2 regions of the Pseudarthrobacter sp. C1 genome follow, and region 2 is predicted to be linked to the other one. Evidence: predicted binding sites of a transcription regulator. Region 2 holds the regulator's gene; the other holds the start of a gene.

What was found. The regulator Rex, encoded in region 2, represses fermentation and respiration genes when NADH is low (regulators of the CRP and FNR family bind a similar motif). The targets are predictions, from matches to a motif close to CTTGTGAANNNNTTCACAAG.
Region 1: araB (ribulokinase) is a predicted target of Rex. The motif match lies at 1,906-1,925, and genes of this name have one in related genera.

The regions. Positions count from the first base shown of each region.
Region 1 covers NZ_JAYESK010000001.1:593,384-596,706, reverse strand. The annotation lists gene mmsA (multiple monosaccharide ABC transporter ATP-binding protein) at 1-567, opposite strand, end outside; gene chvE (multiple monosaccharide ABC transporter substrate-binding protein) at 673-1,800, opposite strand; gene araB (ribulokinase) at 2,066-3,323, shown strand, end outside.
Region 2 covers NZ_JAYESK010000003.1:126,085-129,407, forward strand. The annotation lists gene U7114_RS05720 (helix-turn-helix domain-containing protein) at 1-95, shown strand, start outside; gene U7114_RS05725 (30S ribosomal protein bS22) at 246-344, shown strand; gene U7114_RS05730 (HAD family hydrolase) at 412-1,230, opposite strand; gene U7114_RS05735 (glutaredoxin family protein) at 1,320-1,574, shown strand; gene U7114_RS05740 (redox-sensing transcriptional repressor Rex) at 1,679-2,383, shown strand; gene U7114_RS05745 (hypothetical protein) at 2,446-3,246, opposite strand.

The sequences.
Region 1 (3,323 bases), on a different contig from region 2:
CAAATGGAGGATCAGATCCAGCAAGTGGCCGGAATCCTCGTCGTTGAGGGCGGCCGTGGGCTCGTCCAGGATGAGCAGCTTCACTTCCTTGGACAGCGCCTTGGCGATTTCCACGAGCTGCTGCTTGCCCACGCTGATGTGCTGGACGGGAGTGACGGGGTTTTCGTCTAGGCCCACGCGGGCCAGCAGCTTTGCTGCCTCCAGGTTGGTCTTGCGCCAGTCCACCCATCCGTTGGTGGCTTGTTCGTTGCCGAGGTAGATGTTCTCGGCGATTGAGAGGTACGGGCTCAGCGCCAGTTCCTGGTGGATGATCACGATGCCCCGCTTCTCGCTGTCCGAGATGCTGGAGAAGTTGCAGGGTTCGTTTTCGAAGAGGATTTCCCCGTCGAAGGTGTTGTGCGGATAGACGCCGGACAACACTTTCATGAGCGTTGACTTGCCGGCGCCGTTCTCACCGCAGATGGCGTGGACCTCGCCACGGTTCACATCCAAGGTGACGTCCTGCAGCGCTTTCACGCCGGGGAACGTCTTGGTGATTCCTCGCATTTGAAGAATGGGTGTGTTCATCGTCAATTCCCACTGACTGGTCGAAGCTTGGCCTTCCTGCTGCTGCAGGAAGGTGCGGGCGGGGCTGTGGCCGGATGCAGGTCCGGCCACAGCCCGGGACGCTGACTACTTGACGTCGGCGTCGGTGTAGTAACCCGAGTCGATCAGTTCCTTTTTGTAGTTGTCCTTGGTGATGATCACGGACTTCAGCAGGAAGGCCGGGACAACCTTGACCTTGTTGTCGTAGGTCTTGGTGTCGTTGGTCTCCGGTTCCTGGCCCTTGAGGACTGCATCAACCATCTTGACGGCCTGGGCGCCGAGCTGGCGGGTGTCCTTGAAGATGGTGGAGTACTGCTCGCCGGCGACGATGGACTTCACGGAGCCCTTTTCGGCGTCCTGGCCGGTGACTACCGGAAGGCTTCCCTTGGCGTAGCCGCCGGTGCTGGTGAGGGCGGAGATAATGCCGATGGACAGGCCGTCGTACGGGGAGAGGACGCCGTTCAGCTTGGTGCCCGAGCTGTAGGCGGAGGTGAGAATGTCTTCCATCCGCTTCTGTGCCACGGGTGCCTGCCAGCGAAGGATGGCGGCCTGCTCAAACTTGGCCTGGCCGCTGGGGACCTTCAGCGTGCCGGCATCCAGGTACGGCTTGAGGGTGTCCATGGCGCCGGTCCAGAAGAAGTTGGCGTTGTTGTCGTCCGGGCTTCCGGCGAAGAGTTCGACGTTGAAGGGGCCCTTGCCGTCCACCTTCTTGCCGCTGGCATCGACCAGGCCCAGGCCGGTCAGCAGCGACGTGGCCTGCTGGACGCCTACGGTGTAGTTGTCGAACGTGGTGTAGTAGTCCACGTTCGGAGTGCCGTTGATGAGACGGTCGTAGGCGATGACCTTGACGTTCTGCTCCTTGGCCTTGGCCAGGACGTCGGTCAGGGTGGTGCCGTCAATCGCAGCGATGATCAGGGCTTTGGCGCCCTTCGTCAGCATGTTCTCGATCTGCGAGACCTGGGTTGGGATGTCGTCGTTGGCGAACTGGAGGTCCGTCTTGTAGCCGAGGTCTTTCAGGGACTTCTCAACGTTGGCGCCGTCGGCAATCCATCGTTCGGATGTCTGGGTTGGCATCGAGATGCCAACCAGCGAGTCGCCGGGCTTCGCCGCGCCGCTGGATTCGGTGGCTCCGCCACGGGAGCCGCAACCGGTGGCTCCCACGGTCAGGGCGAGGACAAGGGCCACCGCGCCCATGAGTTTTTTGATTCTCACCATTTTCTCCTTCCGCGGCAGCATTGCCGCGAAGTGTTGTTGGGCCGGGAAGCAACGATGCTCCCGGCCCTGGCCACATGGTTGATGTGTCGGTTCAATATAGACTGATTTGTGAACGCTAACAAGAGCCTCCTGACGGAAACTCCGAAAACCTTTGACCTCATTGACTTCTTCTTTGTTAGCGTTCACACTTGCTGCAGCACTTAGCTCGACCCTGACCCTACAAAACCGGTAATGAGGCCTCTGCCTCCCGGATGGAGGCAACCCCATGCCAGCTGCGTTGTTCACTTCCAGCTCCGACGTCCACCCCGACCACTGCGTGATCGGGGTGGACTACGGAACCCTGTCAGGCCGTGCCGTGGTGGTGCGGGTCCGCGACGGCAAGGAGCTCGGCAGCGCCGTCCATGAGTATCCCCATGCAGTGGTGACCGGCTCCCTGCCCAAGGACGTGGCGGGCGACGACGGAGCACGGCTTCCCGGGGAATGGGCGCTTCAGGTGCCCAACGACTACAGGGACGTCCTGCGCATAGCCGTTCCCGCCGCAGTGGCCGCCGCGGGGATCGACCCGGCCGCCGTCGTCGGTATTGCCACTGACTTCACCGCCTGCACCATGGTGCCCGTCAAGGCGGATGGCACGCCCCTGAACGAATTGCCGGGCTATGCCAACCGGCCGCATGCCTACGTGAAGCTCTGGCGCCACCACGCCGCCCAAGGGCAGGCCGACCGGATCAACCGGCTGGCCGCCGAACGGGGCGAAGAGTGGCTTCCGCGGTACGGGGGCCTGATCTCCTCCGAGTGGGAGTTCGCCAAAGGCCTGCAGCTGCTGGAAGAGGATCCGGAGGCCTACGCCGCCATGGACCACTGGGTGGAGGCGGCCGACTGGATCGTCTGGCAGCTGTGCGGCCGCTACGTCCGCAACGCCTGCACCGCCGGCTACAAGGGCATCTACCAGGACGGGCGGTATCCCTCGGCGGATTTCCTGGCCGCCCTGAACCCGGACTTCAAGGACTTTGTCAGTTCCAAGCTGGAGCACGCCATCGGGCGGCTGGGGGACGCCGCCGGCACCCTGACGGCGGAGGCGGCAGCCTGGACCGGGCTGCCGGAGGGCATCGCCGTGGCCGTGGGAAACGTTGACGCCCACGTCACGGTCCCTGCCGCCAAGGCAGTGGAAGCCGGCCAGCTGGTGGCCATCATGGGCACCTCCACCTGCCACGTGATGAACGGCAACGAACTGCGGGAAGTGCCGGGAATGTGCGGGGCAGTGGACGGCGGCATCGTGCCGGGCCTGTGGGGCTACGAGGCCGGGCAGTCCGGCGTGGGGGACATCTTCGGCTGGTTCACCAAGTACGGCGTCCCGCCCGAATACCACCAGGCTGCCAGGGACGGCGGGCTGGGGATCCATGAGTACCTCACCGAACTGGCGTCGCGGCAGGCCATCGGGGAGCACGGCCTGATCGCACTCGACTGGCACTCGGGCAACCGCTCGGTGCTGGTGGACCATGAGCTGTCCGGCATCGTGGTGGGCC
Region 2 (3,323 bases):
CAGTGCGCTTCGGACGCTCCTACCGCGTCCCGGAGCAGGCGGTGGAGCAGTACCTCAAAGGTGCTGTGGTGGACGGCCACACCGAGACCGCCTGACAAGCTTGTCCATAGCCGCCTCCCGGAAGCGGTACCCTGTTAAGGAACGTTTTACGTCATTGTAAGAATCTGTCAGTTGTTCAGTTCGTAGCTCTGTCCACGAACCTTTTCCATCAGACAGGTACTGCATCTAGTTTGTGAGGAACTTTCGTGGGTTCAGTTATTAAGAAGCGTCGCAAGCGTATGGCCAAGAAGAAGCACCGCAAGTTGCTTCGCAAGACCCGTCACCAGCGCCGCAACAAGAAGTAGCAATACTTCGAACTGCGTGGAAATGCCCGCCGCCTTCCGAGGTGGCGGGCATTTCTGTTGGCGCTGCCTAGACGCGGGGGCCCCGGATGCGGGCGAACCCCTTCCAGAGACCGTAGACGGCGCCGCAGGCCGTTGCCGCTTTGAGCCCGAGCGTGGCTGCGCGGCGGCCTGCGCGGAAGTCGTAGACGGGCCAGTTGTTGTCCCGGGCGTGCCGGCGCAGGCGGGCGTCCGGGTTAATGGCCACGGGGTGGCCCACCAGGGTCAGCAGGGGGATGTCGTTGTAGGAGTCGCTGTAGGCCCAGCAGCGCATCAGGTCCAGCTCTTCGGCGTCGGCAATGGCCCGGACGGCAACGGCCTTGGCGGAGCCGTGCAGGATGTCCCCCACCAGCCGGCCCGTGTACATGCCGTCATGTATTTCGCCCACCGTTCCCAGGGCTCCGGTCAGTCCCAGCCGGGTGGAAATCACGGTGGCCACTTCGATGGGTGTGGCGGTCACCAGCCACACCCGGCGGCCAACCCGCAGGTGCTGCTCCGCCAAGGCCTTGGCGCCGGGCCAGATCCTCGAGGCGATCATCTCGTCGTAGACCTCTTCGCCCAAGGCCTTTACGTCGTCGACCGTGATCCCCGCGGCGAGGGTCAGGGCGGAGTCGCGCACCGCATGGACGTCGTCGATGTTCTCGCCGCGGGCCACGAACTTGAACTGCTTCCAGGCAAAGCCGGCAGCCTGGGTCATGGTGAAGGCGCCGCGCTGGTGCATCTTCCGTGCAACGTGGAAGAGGCTGGCGCCGCGCATCAGGGTGTTGTCCACATCGAAGAACGCCGCCTCGCCGGGCTGCGGCGCAGCAACCGGCTTGGTGACTACGGCGACGTATTTCTCGACGGGCATGCAGTTGAGTCTAGTCAATCCACTCTTCATTCCACTGCGGTGTCACGCCGGACGTCGCCGCGCCCGGGCAACGGGGATACCGTTAAGGCATGGCCTCACCGCGCGTCCTCCTCATCACCAAAGCAGACTGCCACCTTTGCGAAGACGCGCGCGACGCCGTCGGGCGGGTTACCGCGTCGCTGGGACTTGAGTGGGACGAGGAGTTGGTGGACCACCAGCCGGAACTCCGTGAACGCTATGCGGAAGAAATCCCCGTGGTGCTGGTGGACGGGGTGCAGCGCGATTTCTGGAAGATCGACGAAGCCCGCCTTGAACGCGTGCTCCGGCAGGCAATGGCGCAGTAGGGAGCAGCACCTTGTGATGATGCGGACATCGGCGTCACCTGCTTTGTTGGCAATGCTGATGGGGCTCTAGAGTGGTGTCACAACGCAATGCGAGGGAGGAGCTGGTGGCTTCGCTGGATTCAACTCCCCAGGCTGTCCCGGACCTGCCGGGAGCCACGGGCACGGCGGGTAAACAGATTCCGCCCGCTGCGGTGGCACGGCTGACCCTCTACCTGCGCGCCCTCAACACCCTGCTCTCCGAGGGGGTGGAGCGGGTCTCCTCAGAATCCCTCGCCGAGGCCTCGGGCGTCAGCTCCGCAACCCTGCGCAAAGACCTCTCCCACGTTGGTTCGTATGGAACCCGCGGTGTGGGCTACGAGGTGCAGTACTTGAGCCGGCACATCGCGGCCGCCCTGGGACTTACGCACGACTGGAAAGTGGCGATCGTGGGGGCCGGCAACCTGGGCAAGGCCCTGGCCCGGTACGGCGGCTTTGAATCCCGCGGCTTCGACGTAGTTGCCATTTTTGACGCGGACCAGATGGTGGTGGGCAACGAAGTGGGCTGGCTGCGGGTCAGCGACGTGGCCGACCTGGAAGCGGTGTTGCACCGGACCGGGGCCAACATGGTGGTGCTGGCACTGCCGGCCGCCGTGGCCCAGGATGTTTGCGACCGCGTGGTGGCGGCCGGCGTCCGCAGCGTCCTGAGTTTCGCCCCCGTGATGCTCCAGGTGCCGGAGGGGGTCAACCTCCGCAAGGTGGACATGGCAACGGAGCTGCAGATCCTGGCCTACCACGCACAGCGGGCGCAGGCCCCGGGCCAGACCGCCTAGGTTCCTTCGCGGTTCCGGCTGCTTTTTCGGGACCCACGCCCGCAGGGTGGTTGGTGCCTGGACTACCGGCCGTACGGGTTGCCCATGTTGCCGCCGTACGGATTGGCGAACGGCTGCTGCCGCCGGAAATACGGAGCGGCACCAGGCAGGTAGAGCAGCACAATGGCCGCGATCCCCAACAACGTGCCGATGGTCGCGAAACTGGGAGGGCCGAAGAGGCCCAGGACGGAAAGTGCCGCGAAGACGGTGCCCAGGATGCGTGCCCAGTTCTTGCCCTTGCGGACAAAGAATGCCACCAACAAGTACAGCGCCAGGCCGATGATGGTGAAAACCACCAGGGTGCCGGCGATGACACCCTTCATATCCTCGTACGTGACTCCGGCGCCGGTGCCCTGGACCTGGCTGTCGAAGACATCGCGGAACCGGGGATCATCCAGCGTGGTGAGGCCGGCAAGCGCGGAGGCAACGAAGATGGCGGCAGAGGCGATCAGCAACCAGAACGAAATGTTGACCAGCTGGGGAACGCCCGTGCTTCCGGACGGCTGCGGCTGCTCCGACGGGTACTGCGCGTAGGGTGACTGCCCGTACGGCTGCTGCCCGTAGCCCGGAGCCGCCGGCGGGTTCTGGCCGTACTGCGGCGCGTTTTGCCCGTACTGCGGGGCGCCGGACTGCTGGCCGTACTGCGGGGCGTTCTGCCCGTACTGGGGCGCGCCGGACTGCTGCCCGTACTGCGGGGCGTTCTGCCCGTACTGCGGGGCGCCGGACTGGGGTGCGTTCTGGCCGTAGCGGGGACCCTGCGTGCCAGGCTCGGAGCCGGACTCGGGATCGTTTGGAACGGGAGGCGGGACAGGGGGAGTACTCATGGGCGTTCCTTTTGCATGTCGGGTTCCAGGTAGGCTGCCGGGAATGGTCCTGTGCCCTACCCCCAGCATGGCTTAAG